4 regions of the Paenibacillus sp. FSL W8-0919 genome follow, and region 2 is predicted to be linked to each of the others. Evidence: riboswitches for the same ligand, from Rfam matches in the RefSeq annotation. Region 2 holds a riboswitch; each other region holds the start of a gene.
What was found. A riboswitch is a leader RNA that binds a small molecule or an ion and turns the genes downstream of it on or off. The one in region 2 is predicted to bind cyclic di-AMP.
Positions count from the first base shown of each region.

Region 1 (3,128 bases), 620 kb from region 2:
TCCGGCAAACATCGTTAAGCTGATCAATATTTTGCCGAACACCGTCAAATCCGGCGTTAATCCCATCGACAAGCCGACGGTACCGAAGGCCGAGGTCGTTTCGAATAGAATCTCCAGGAAATCCGCATCCTCTGTCGTGGACAGGATCATGGATACCGTCAATACGAGCAGCAGCGCAAGAAGCGCAATCGTTAACGCCTTTAAGACCCGCTCCTGAGCGAGGCGAAACCGGAATAAGACGATGTCCTCACGCCCTCTCATCATTGCGAATACGGCCCCTACCATCACCATAAAGGTTGTCGTCTTGATTCCGCCCCCGGTCGATCCCGGCGACGCTCCGATAAACATAAGTATAATAATGAAAAATTGCGTAGCTTGCCTTAGGCCGCCGATATCAATCGAATTCGCGCCCGCTGTTCGCGGACTGACCGATTGGAAGAACGAGGCGAGCACTTTACCTCCCCCGTCCAAGGAGCCCAGCGTTAACGGATTGGTGAACTCAAAAATAAATATGATGATCGCCCCGATGAAGATCAACGCCCCCGACATCGAGAGAACGACCTTGGAGTGAAGCGACAGCTTCCTTTTTTGACGGAAATCGATCAAATCGGATAATACAACGAACCCGATGCCGCCGGATATGATCAACAGCATGGATACGATGTTTACCAACGGATCATCGACATAATCCGTGAGACTATGAAAATCACCGAACAGATCGAAGCCTGCATTGTTAAACAGCGAAACGGAATGGAACACCCCAAAATAGAGGGCTTTTCCAATAGGCATATCCCATGCCCAGCGCAGTGTAAACAGTACGGCAGCGCACGCCTCGAAGGTCAAGGAATAGATAAACACCCGCCGGATCAAACGAACGATCCCTTCGATGGAGGACTGATTCATCGCTTCCTGCAGAACAAGCCGGTCCTTGAGCGATATCCTCCGCTTGAATACCAGGGCGAACAGGGTTGCCATCGTCATAAACCCGAGCCCGCTGAGTTGAATGAGCAGAAGGATCACCGTATGTCCGAAAGCACTGAAGCTTGTGCCTGTATCCACGACAACAAGCCCGGTCAGACAGACGGCGGAAGCCGCCGTAAACATGGCGTCAATCCCGCTGATCGGTTCGCCGGTCCTGCTGGATACGGGCAGCATGAGCAGAATGGTACCGACCAGGATCGCCGCCGCAAAACCGAGCGCAAGGATCTGCGGAGGTGACAGCTTAAGCCACTTCATTTTTGAGTTCAAAGTTTCACCTTCTCCAAAAAAATCAAAGAAAAAAGACACTGGAAAACAGTGCCCTTCACGGTCTGGTTCCTGTGCAACAGCCTACGAGGTTAGCTGACGGATTCGGGCATTATCACAGGCCGCCCTATCCATGATCCGAAAGAGATCATGAAATTCACCCCAATTACATGGTTCCCCCGTTCTCATTACGAAATTCGGCTGGTTTATTCGGTTCCTTGAAGCATGATGTGATTATAACGCAATCCGGAAGCGAACCCAACGTCGTTTTTTTACCAAAAAGTCTTTAAATGAGCGCGAATTGGGCATATTCAAGAGTACAAGGATATGGTTCTCTAACGTTTTCGAAACCTTTCATTCATTTTCAGCGTTTTATTTCATTATTGGCCCTTTGGGATAAGCAGGGCTTGTTCTTCATATGTATGTTATATTGACTCTATGATCCGCTTTTTGCGGGGCCGGTTATTCATATCGGAAAGCACTAAAATTAAGAGGAGGAATTTCATGAACCGTGCCGAAGAGCCCCTGAAGCTGACGCCTAACCTAAAGAAGCTTATCGCACCGGCCATCATCGGTCTGATCCTGTTTCTTATATTCCAGGTACTCCCATCCACTTCCTTCGAGTCGACCGATACGCCCTATCCGCAAATCATTTCCAAGGATGAGGCTGCGCAAGCGGCGTCACGGTTCGCTCGCGAACGTTTAGGGTTTCCTGCTTCCGAAGGGCAAGACCCCCTTGTTACATACCAGTCCAACTCCGAGCTGTACGGATATTTGGCCAAGGAAAAGAAGCTAAAGGAGTATAACAAGAATTACGAAGCCAAATACCCATATGACGTATACCGCGTCCGCTTCACCTTGCCGGGTGGCGATGCGCTGAACGTGGATGTGCATATGCAGAATGCCGGCATCGCGGGATTCTCCTATGATTCCGCCCGCTCCAGTTACGACAGGATCGAGCTGAATCAAGGGGAGGTCCGGAAGCAAATGCTGCTTCTGGTTGAGGAAGGCATGACGCTGGCCGAGAAGCAGGCGCTCGCGGAGCCGTGGCTCAAGTGGGCCGGATACGATGCGACGCAGCTGCAGCTTTCTACCCGGGAAGGCGAACCTAAGCTGAGATATACCGTCACGGAAGCCGCCATCGGGGATTCGAGGCTGCAGCTGGAGTTTACCTTTGAACATGGGACACTGCGTTCCTTCGAGCCCGCGTTCTCGGTTCCGGCAGCGCATGCTGCCTATGTGAACAAGCAGACGCAGGATGCAACGCTGCTGACGCTGGTCGGGTACGGTTTGTTTACGCTTGTGCTCGGTATCCTGGCCATCGTCTACAGCGTCAAGACCAGAGCCTATACCTCGTTTAAGCGCGGTATCCTGCTGTCCGTCCTGTTGTTTGTCATCCAGATGCTGAATACGTACAACCTGGTTCCGGTCTTTAAGGCACAAGGAATGTCCGAGACCGGCATCATCGGGATGATGATCTTCTACGCCATCTACTCCCTCGTCTTCTCCGCCCTGCTCTATTTCTCGCTTGTCGGCGGAAGCGGTCTATGGCGAAAGGAAGACGGGCTTAATCCGTGGCCGCGTGCCAAGGAGCCCGGGTACGGCCGCTATGTCTTGGAAAGCATGAAGGTGGGCTATTTGTGGGCCCTCATTCTGCTCGGCATTCAGTCCTTGATCTTCATCGCGCTCGGCCTGACCTTGAACACCTGGTCCACGACCGATGCCTCGCAGTCGCCTTACAACATGCTCTATCCATGGCTGTTTCCGCTGATGGCTTGGCTGGCAGGCATTTCGGAGGAAGCGGTATACCGGCTGTTCGGCATTAGAATGGTGAAGAAAATCGTGCGCAGCACCTTTGTCGCGAGTTTGATCACCTCGATCAT
Region 1 covers NZ_JBBOPV010000001.1:2,291,538-2,294,665, reverse strand. Annotated here, with positions in the region: gene NST44_RS10120 (TrkH family potassium uptake protein) at 1-1,236, opposite strand, end outside; cyclic di-AMP (ydaO/yuaA leader) riboswitch at 1,312-1,458, opposite strand; gene NST44_RS10115 (CPBP family intramembrane glutamic endopeptidase) at 1,750-3,128, shown strand, end outside.
Region 1: it holds a riboswitch for cyclic di-AMP, as region 2 does, so the genes downstream of both, NST44_RS10120 (TrkH family potassium uptake protein) here and NST44_RS07245 (APC family permease) in region 2, are expected to answer to the same signal.

Region 2 (3,128 bases):
AAGAAGCGGCGGTCCATGCCGTCTACGCTCAAGATGCCCATGTTCCCGTAGAAGCTGTAAGGCAGGATGCTTTCCGGACCATCCGATGCAATCAGCGCCTTGTACCGGTCCGCGATTTCCCGGATCGCCTCGTCCCAGCTGATCCGCTCAAATGAGCCGGCACCTTTCGGGCCGGTCCGGCGCAGCGGATAGAGCACACGCTCCGGATGGTATACCCGGTGAGCCATATTGCGCACTTTATTGCAGATCGCGCCTTGCGTGATCGGATGGTCGGGGTTGCCTGTAACCTTTACGATTTTCCCGTTCTCTTTATGCAGCAGCAGGCTGCAAGTATCCGGACAATCCAGCGGGCAAACCGCCGGAAATACGCCGTGTTCCTGATGAATCAATTTGTCCTCTCCCCCTTGTGCTCCAGCCTCTTTCGTATCCCCTTATCTTAAAAAAAATCAGCCTTATCGTAAAGTCATACATTTTTTTCTAAAGATGTGATTCACCCCTCGAACTCCCGGGTATATTTCTATCAAGAGCAAGGATGAGAAACCCAGACCCTTTCTCCTCCTCGCCATATCATGGACCACTCCCAAAAATTCGCCATGCATGTATCTCCTCCCCCGAGATACGGCATGGCGAATTTACATTACGGCCGGCTCAAGAAGCGGCCGCGAATGCTCTCTTCGGCTTGCTTCTTCGATAGGAGCATCCTCTTTTATCTGCACGCCTACCTTTTCCCCTCACCGCGTTTTCTGCTTTCCCTACCGCGCTTTCAGTTTCCAAATCTTCGCATTCAGCGATTTATTGCGTAAATCTGCAAAATAATGATCCCGCGAAAGTCCGTATCCCATGTAATCGCTTACTTATGGATCATTCGGTTCCTTACTGCCGAAAATAGCGGCAAAAGGCCGTTTTACAATCGAATGCCGCAGGCGTAATATACTATTCAGATTTCAAATCCAATATAATCTCACAGTTGATTCGCCGAATTTCCAGAGAGGAAAATGGGGGAACCGAAGCGTATGCCTGCCGATGCGGCAGCCATACTATGGGGTGAATCCTGAATAACCGCGGCCGGTCCCGCGCGGCATCAGGTAGGGCGACTCTCGCGCCCGAATCCGACAGCTAACCTCGTAGGCGTTAATGGGAGGGTTGTGAACTTGTGCAAAAAACACAGGCTCTAACCTGTGTTTTTTCTATGCCAAAAATCGAAATGGAGATGCATCCCATGCCCGGCCCTTGACCATTCACCCAAGCCACATAGCTTTATGCTTTTTTGGGGAAAACGACCCAAAATCCAAATCGAATCGGTGGTGAAACACGATGCTATCTTCCATCAAGCGCTTCCTCATCGGAAGACCGCTTAAATCCAATGAATTAGGCGATCAAAAATTGAATAAAACCAAGGCCCTGGCGATTTTGTCATCCGATGCCCTGTCATCCGTCGCCTACGGCCCCGAGCAAATCCTGCTGGTGCTGATGACTGTCGGCGCGGCTGCCTATTGGTATTCCATCCCGATCGCCATCGGCGTTCTCGTCTTATTGCTGGCGCTGATCCTATCGTACAGACAGATCATCTTCTCTTATCCGCAGGGCGGTGGAGCCTATGTCGTGTCGAAACGGAATCTGGGCATGTATCCAGGCCTCGTTGCCGGAGGCTCCTTGCTCGTCGACTATATCCTAACGGTGGCGGTCAGCGTATCGGCCGGTACGGATGCGATTACGTCGGCTTTTCCCGAGCTGCGTCCCTATAATGTCGGAATCGCCGTACTGTTCGTCCTGTTTCTTACCGTGCTGAACTTGCGGGGCGTGACGGAATCCGCCTCGATTCTGGCCTATCCGGTCTACCTGTTCGTACTGGCCTTGTTTATTCTGATTGGCGTCGGTCTCTACGATATTGCAACCGGCCACGCTTCGCCGGAGCTGCACACCAAGATCGGCACGCCCGTCGCCGGACTGAGCCTGTTTCTGCTCCTGCGGGCGTTCGCTTCAGGCAGCTCCGCGCTCACCGGGGGTTGAAGCCATATCCAACGCCATTCCGAACTTCAAGGAGCCTGCACCGAACAACGCCGCCAAAACCCTGGCCGCGATGGGCTCCCTGCTCGCCCTGTTATTTTCGGGAATCGTCTTCCTGGCCTATTATTACGGGGTCAGTCCCAGCGAAGAGGTGACGGTTGTCTCCCAAATCGCCGAGCATACCTTCGGCCGGAACGCGCTGTATTATTTCATCCAGGGGACCACGGCGTTAATTCTGATCCTGGCGGCCAACACGGGGTATTCGGCATTTCCTCTGCTGGCCGTCAACCTGGCGAAGGATAAGTTCATCCCGCGGATGTTCACGGTCCGGGGGGACCGCTTGGGGTATTCCAACGGCATCATTATCCTCGGTCTTCTGTCCATCGTGCTGATCCTGGCCTTCGAGGGCAAGACCGAGCATCTGATCCCGTTGTACGCCGTCGGCGTATTCATTCCGTTTACCTTGTCGCAGACGGGGATGATGGTGAAGTGGCTTCGCGAGAAGCCTCAAGGCTGGCTCCCCAAGCTGGTCATTAACACGACGGGAGCCGTTATCAGCTTTGCGGTAACGTTGATCTTTTTCCTCACGAAATTCGCCCAGGTGTGGTCGGTGCTCCTGTTTCTGCCGCTCATCATCTGGATCTTCACCCGGATTCGGAATCACTATGAAGCGGTCGCCGATCAGCTCCGGATTACGACCTGCGAGCCGGCAAAGCCGATCGAGGGCAATATTATTATCGTACCGGTAGCCGGCATTACGCATGTGGTGGAGAACTCGCTCAATTATGCCAAATCACTGTCCGCTGACCAAATCATCGCCGTTTACGTGAACTTCGAACGGGAAGACCAGATTGCTTTCGAGGAAAAATGGAAGAAGTGGCAGCCGGACGTCCGGCTGGTGACGCTGCATTCGCCATACCGCAGCATCATCTCGCCGCTCACTAAATTCATCGACACGGTACAGCGCAAGGCCAGCGAGTCCGACTACCAGGTGACGGTCGTCATTCCACAGTTCATTCCGAAGAAGGGGTGGCACAACTTCCTGCACAATCAGTCGAGCTTGCTCATTCGCGCTCATCTGCTTTACCGGCGGGATGTTATTCTTACAACGGTTCCTTATC
Region 2 covers NZ_JBBOPV010000001.1:1,669,282-1,672,409, reverse strand. Annotated here, with positions in the region: gene NST44_RS07250 (molybdopterin-containing oxidoreductase family protein) at 1-389, opposite strand, end outside; cyclic di-AMP (ydaO/yuaA leader) riboswitch at 964-1,146, shown strand; partial or broken gene NST44_RS07245 (APC family permease) at 1,315-3,128, shown strand, end outside.

Region 3 (3,128 bases), 2.2 Mb from region 2:
CCGGCAGCGGCATCTTTGACGGAGGCGGCGAAGCCTGGAGGCCCGTTAAGCAAGGGAAGCTGACGGAAAGCCAGTGGGATCGATTAATTCATCCCGGCGGCGTCGTGGATGACGGGGGACTGTGGTGGCCAACGCCGGCTGCCCGGGACGGGATGGAGAACCTGGCCCGGATCGAACAAACAGGCAGCCGGAATCCCCAGGATTATGAGTCTGTCAGAGACTATCTGAGACCCAATCTGCTCAGCTTGAGAAACTGCAAGCGGATTCTGCTCAGCGGCCCTACCTTTCAAAACTCCGCAGCCTGGTGCCTGCATCCTTGGGCATCGGAGCAAATTACCATTCAGAACATTACCGTCCGCAATCCATGGTATGCCCAGAACGGGGACGGACTGGACATCGATTCGTGCAAATACGTGACCGTGGAAAACAGCTCGTTTGATGTAGGAGATGACGCGATCTGTCTGAAGTCCGGAAAAAATGAAGCCGGGCGCCTGCTGGGAAAGCCGAGTGAGCGCATCAGCATCCGGAACTGCACCGTTTATCACGGCCACGGCGGGATCGTTGTCGGCAGTGAAATGTCCGGAGGCATCAAGGATGTGCACGTATCCGATTGCACCTTCATCGGCACCGATATCGGCATCCGGTTTAAAAGCTGCCGCGGACGCGGCGGCGTGGTCGAAAATATCTTCATCGAACGGATACGGATGCGGGAGATCGACGGGGATGCCATCTCCTTCAATTTATATTACGAAGGGAAAGCCGGCTCCGGCGAATACCAAGCGGAAGCGATGCTCCCCGTTACCGAGGAAACCCCCGTGTTCCGCAATATTGTTATTCAGGATATCGTCTGCAGCGGCGCGCATACTGCGCTCCTCATCAACGGCCTGCCGGAGATGCCGGTGGAGAACGTGACGGTGATGCGGTCGGCCATCACAAGTCGGGAAGGCATTGTATGCCGCAATGGAAAGAACCTGACGATTCAGGACATGGTCCTTCGCAATCAGGAAAATCCGCTCCTTCTCTTTCACCAGAGCCGAAATGTACAGGTGGTGAACGTCAAGGGGGAAAGCGACTCGCTGGATGACCGCTTGCTTGTGGTTACCGGGGAACGGTCCGGGCAAATCGAATGCTCGGGGCTGCATGCCGATAGGGCAGGACAGATTATGATTTCTTCTGAAGTGGAACCGGAGGAGGTCGTGATCAAGTAGCTTTGCTGTTGGATGCATTAAGGTTTAGAAGGGAGGTGATCGAATTATAACCGTTGCAATCTCAATATGATAAGGAGGTACGCATTGAAAGCTGCAAAATGGCTGAAGCAAATGCTTGTTCTATCGATGAATTTGCTAGAACAAGAGCCGGCCCCCTAGGTGTCGGCTTCTTGCATGGAGGTTTTTTCGCCGCACTTAGAAAACGGAAACAATTTTAACATAAATGTCATGACTATGTGACCTTTCATATAGTAAAAACACTGTTAAAACTCTTTCGATTCGACGGCGATATCTAAAAAACGATAGATTTATCGGATATTATTGACAGTTTGCTAGCTTGTATACTATATTAAGAAAGGGTTACAAAATGTTAATGAATTTTGCCGAATTTCGCTAGAGAAAACGGGGGAACCGTCCTGGGTGAATTATTCTTGTAGTAGAGGGAATATAGGTGACCTTCAGCCGAACCCTTAGCTAACTCCGTAGGCATCGAAGGAGAGAATATATTTTGAAGAAATTGGTCATTTCTTTGCTAGGATCCGCAATCATTTTTTCTTCCGGTGCCGTGACAGCATTTGCCGATCAGCAGCCTAACTTTCAGCAGCAAGTGAAGCAGTTAGTAGGAACACCGTACAAGTGGGGCGGAACAACCACAAGCGGATTTGATTGCTCCGGATTTATTCTGTATATGTTCCGTAACTTTGATCTTGACCTTCCGCGCACTTCCCAAGGACAAGCCCAAGTAGGCGTGCATGTAGACCAGGAAGAGCTGCGTGTCGGTGATCTGGTATTCTTCAACACGAACGGCAAGGGAATTTCACATGCTGGCGTTTATATTGGAGACGGGCAATTCGCACATGCTTCAAGCAGCAAGGGTGTTCGAATCAGCAAGCTTAGCGACTCTTACTATAAGCCACGTTATGTTACCGCACGCCGGGTGTTAAGCCAAGAGGAATATGCGAAGCTGGTAGGAAGTGTTAGCTAGATCAGCTCATCTTTGGTCTTGATCCAGCTCTCTGCACAATGATCGTCTTGCAAGTCCTGGTAAGGAATTCTATGATCGATTTTCAGTGATTGCACCGAATACATACATAAGTCTTGATGATGACCTCTGTATACGACAGAGGTCATCTTTTTTTGTGCCGGCCATGTGGAAGATTGGCATCGGCTAATTCATAGCCTGTGTCGTTTCAATGGCTGTCAGAGATGCTCGGTTATCACGGAAGCATTGAACAAGCGAACAGGCTGCAGGTCCATAGCGACCGGCAGCCTGTGTAGTGATGATCGGAAGGATGGACTCATCCACGCTTCAACCTTTAATTACGGATCACTCTTTGATCACCGCTTCGTTCATGGCGCCTTCGATATCATCACCGTAGACTCTGAATATACCGAGCCGCCACAATGCCGCACCTTTCAGCTGATAGCGCTTGGCCAGACCAAGCTTGTCGTCGATGGAGTTCTCCGTTTCGCTGCCCAGGCTAATTCCAAGCAGAAGCTTGTCCTTAGGGGCTCCGGCATCAAGTGCAAGCTGAATAGCCTGCTGCACTTGCGTGTTCGGTTCCGGCTTCCGGTCTTTGGTGCCAACCGGGTGATACTGGTATGCCATGATAATCAGATCGTCGGCAATCGATGCAAGCGTTTTGTAATCATAGCCTTTATAGGCGCTGTTTAACGGAGGTACGGCCAAGGACAGGGCAGTCCCTTTCGGCAAGGCAGCTCTAAGGTCCTTCACGTATTGGTTCAGCAGCTTCTGCTGGGAGGCGGCATCCAGCTTGAAGCCCAATCCTTCGAAATCCAGCACGACCCCGCCGAACCCATTGTCCGTAACGGCGGCGGTAATCCCGTCGATCGATTTCATCCGCAGTGAGGCGTCGCTCATCATTTTTGTCAGTTCGCCGTTACCGTCCAGTGCATATA
Region 3 covers NZ_JBBOPV010000001.1:3,889,637-3,892,764, forward strand. Annotated here, with positions in the region: gene NST44_RS17765 (glycoside hydrolase family 28 protein) at 1-1,208, shown strand, start outside; cyclic di-AMP (ydaO/yuaA leader) riboswitch at 1,580-1,713, shown strand; gene NST44_RS17770 (C40 family peptidase) at 1,717-2,193, shown strand; gene NST44_RS17775 (stalk domain-containing protein) at 2,536-3,128, opposite strand, start outside.
Region 3: it holds a riboswitch for cyclic di-AMP, as region 2 does, so the genes downstream of both, NST44_RS17770 (C40 family peptidase) here and NST44_RS07245 (APC family permease) in region 2, are expected to answer to the same signal.

Region 4 (3,128 bases), 370 kb from region 2:
ATAATAGAGTGCTTGTCCCCAGCCGATCTCATGCCATCGAATGGCGAGGAGAATCGTTCCGAGCGTTTCAAAGGCAAATGAGATCAGCACCATATACAGGGATAGTTTGACCAGTCCCTGTGCCGATGTGGAGTGGGTCGTTTGTTGAATCATGAGACGCTGCTTTAACCCGATTCTTTTCCCTAACACGATGGCAACCATGACACCAAAGGTCATAAAGCCCAACCGGCCGGTTTGAATCAATATCATAATGATGACTTGGCCAAAGGTTGAGTAGACGCTCCCGGTATCCACGACAACTAGGCCATTCACGCAGATTGCGGAAGTGGCAGTAAATAATGCATCCAGCAGTCCTACGGATGTACCGCTGGCGGAGGACAGTGGAAGCGCGAGCAGCAAGGTACCGATCAAGATTAAGATGGTAAATACGATCAGGATGAGCTGAGGGGGGCTCATATTGCTTTTTTGTTTGTTGATGAACATTTCGATTTTGCTGGGAGCGGATCGTTGGGTTGTTGCGTTACTATCCATAATCCTTCTCATGGTCAAGGGGTGTTGATGCTTGACTTAGGAAAAACGAAGTGTCTGCGACTTTCCCCTGACTTACCTTTAAATACTTGAATTCCCGATCGGTTTTTATACGCAACAAACCGGTTTCGAAATCCGTATTCAGTTCCTTGAAGAACAGCCCCTCCGCGACAACGTCCCCTTCGTCTTCACCTTTACGGATCAGATATAGTCCATCTTTGCTGACAACCGTAACCGGAATTCCACGCTCGTGAGTCTCCACGATGTGTTGATCCATTCGCTGCACAGCCACGATGTGCAGATCCGTCTCGCCGATTCGATTAAGCAGCTCATTGACGAATGAACCCTGTGTGATTTCCTGCCACCGTGTTTGGCCGGATTGTCCGATGACCAGCTGCGTTATCTGATAATGCTTGGCGGTCTCGGCGATGATGTCCGAAGCTTTATGACGATTATCATTAGGCTTGGTGATGAACGAAGCTCCATATTCATCGCAGATGGTTTGCCAAAGGGCCATGAATTTTTCCTGCTCGAGATCGAGTTCATCCACAGCCGAGGGAATGACGCTCATCACATAGAGGGGACATTGCAGTAGTTTGGCGAGCTCGCCTCCTCTCCGAATCAGCCGTTCGCCGTTCGGCCCATAATAAACACACACCATAATTTTTTCATGATGTATCATGAATGCATCTGCTCCTTTCTGATCAAGCGGCTTGAGTCTTCTGAACCCAAGGAAAAAAAGCCCGGTAGCAGAGACAATCTGCTTCCAGGCTTTGGACTGTGTTCCGAATAAACAAGTCAAAGTTGCACGGGCGTTATCTCTCGAGACGCTGACGAGGTTAGCTGTCGGATTCGGGTCTGAGAGTCCCCGTTCTTTCCGGCTTGGAAAGAATTCACCCCTGAAGCCGTTAGCGGCTTCGCTGGTTCCCCCGCTCCCCAAGTGGTGGGGATTAAGCGATCAATAATATAAGATTATCGTAGTATATACTAAGCTAGGTAGATCTAAATGTAAACCTTGATCCCGAAGTGTCATGTGACGTTATTGAAACGATGCAGCTTAATCTATACTTAGGTATTCTACGCGAGTTCCCTCGCGAGGTTTCGGACTTTCAATAAATATTCGATCTTGCTCTAGTTAGTTATTCGGTCTCCTTGACGGGATTCGACAGCTTAAGCTTGGTAACCAACGGTTTTATCGTCAGCCCCTGTGCAAGAAGCGAGAACAGGACGACGCTGAATGTAAGGACGAGGATATCGTCGCGCCCTTCGAAGGAGGCGGGCAGGCTTAGCGCAAGTGCAATCGATAAGCTCCCTTTTAAGCCGCCCCAATTCAGCAGAGCTTTCCAGGATGACGGAAATTTCCGCAGGAAGCTCAAGCTGGTATAAACAGCGACCGTTCTTCCAATCAGCACGATAATGATGGAGGCGATAATCAGCGCCCATTTATCCGTGAAATCGATATGCTTGATTTCTAGGCCGATCATAAGGAATATCAATGAATTGGCAACCAGGGTAATGACATCCCAGAACGAATTGATATTCATCTTCGTGGTTTCGGACATCCCGATCCGGCTGCCGTAGCTGCCGAAGATCAAGCCGCTTACGACGACGGCGATAACTCCCGAGACATGAAAGTGCTCGGCAATAAAGTAGCTTCCGAAAAACAACAACATCGAAAAGGCAATCTCCAGCGGATAATCGTCATAAAAACGAATGAGCTGTGAGAACAGAAAGCCGAGGATGGCTCCAATCGCAATCCCTCCCAAGCTAAACTGAAGAAAGAGCCAGATCCCGCTGCCTATGCCTGCCCAGCCCATCTCTATATAGGAGAGCAAGTATACGGATGAAATTTGGAATAACACGACGGCGATGCCGTCATTGAAAAGCGACTCCCCTTCGATGATGGTCACCATTTTCTTGGAAACACCAAGGGATTTGAAGATGGAGATTACGCTAATCGGGTCCGTTGCGCTCATAAGCGCTGCAAAGGTAAAAGCTACAGGTAAAGGCAGTCCCATGATTCCATACATCGCCAGTGCGATAATAAGGAAAGATAGAAAGGTTCCGCCGATCGCCAGAGCAACCACCGGCTTGCTCTGCTGCCGTAAGTGGGAGAAAGGAAGCTTTAATGTGGCGTCGCCAAGCAGGATAGGCAGAAACAAGGAGATGATGATCGCCTGGAATACATTGGATTGCGTAATAAAAGTTTCGGCTTCGTCCAAAACGGGAATATGCAGCAATCCGAGCAGCAAACCTACCACAACGAGCGCAATCGAATAAGGCTGGTTTACTTTTTTGGCCAATGCGATAACCCCCATCGATATCGCAAGCAAAATTAACAATTGAACGAAGATCTCATTGAAATGATGCATAGAGCACCCCTCGCCTCAGGATAATTTTTTCAGTCATTGATTGTATCCGAAATTACGCGATTCGCAAACCAAAATAATGGGGAAGAGAGGGACTAGTTAAATATTATCCATCAAAATGAGTAAGGGCATGCATAAGATGGTTACTCGTTGACCAAAACATAAGGGAATCATTGAACGATTGAGGAGACAAGTCTATGAATGAGCTATGGAATGAGATCTGGAAATCCC
Region 4 covers NZ_JBBOPV010000001.1:2,035,923-2,039,050, forward strand. Annotated here, with positions in the region: gene NST44_RS08835 (TrkH family potassium uptake protein) at 1-531, opposite strand, end outside; gene NST44_RS08840 (histidine kinase) at 524-1,210, opposite strand; cyclic di-AMP (ydaO/yuaA leader) riboswitch at 1,343-1,495, opposite strand; gene NST44_RS08845 (cation:proton antiporter) at 1,668-2,900, opposite strand; gene NST44_RS08850 (DUF421 domain-containing protein) at 3,095-3,128, shown strand, end outside.
Region 4: it holds a riboswitch for cyclic di-AMP, as region 2 does, so the genes downstream of both, NST44_RS08840 (histidine kinase) here and NST44_RS07245 (APC family permease) in region 2, are expected to answer to the same signal.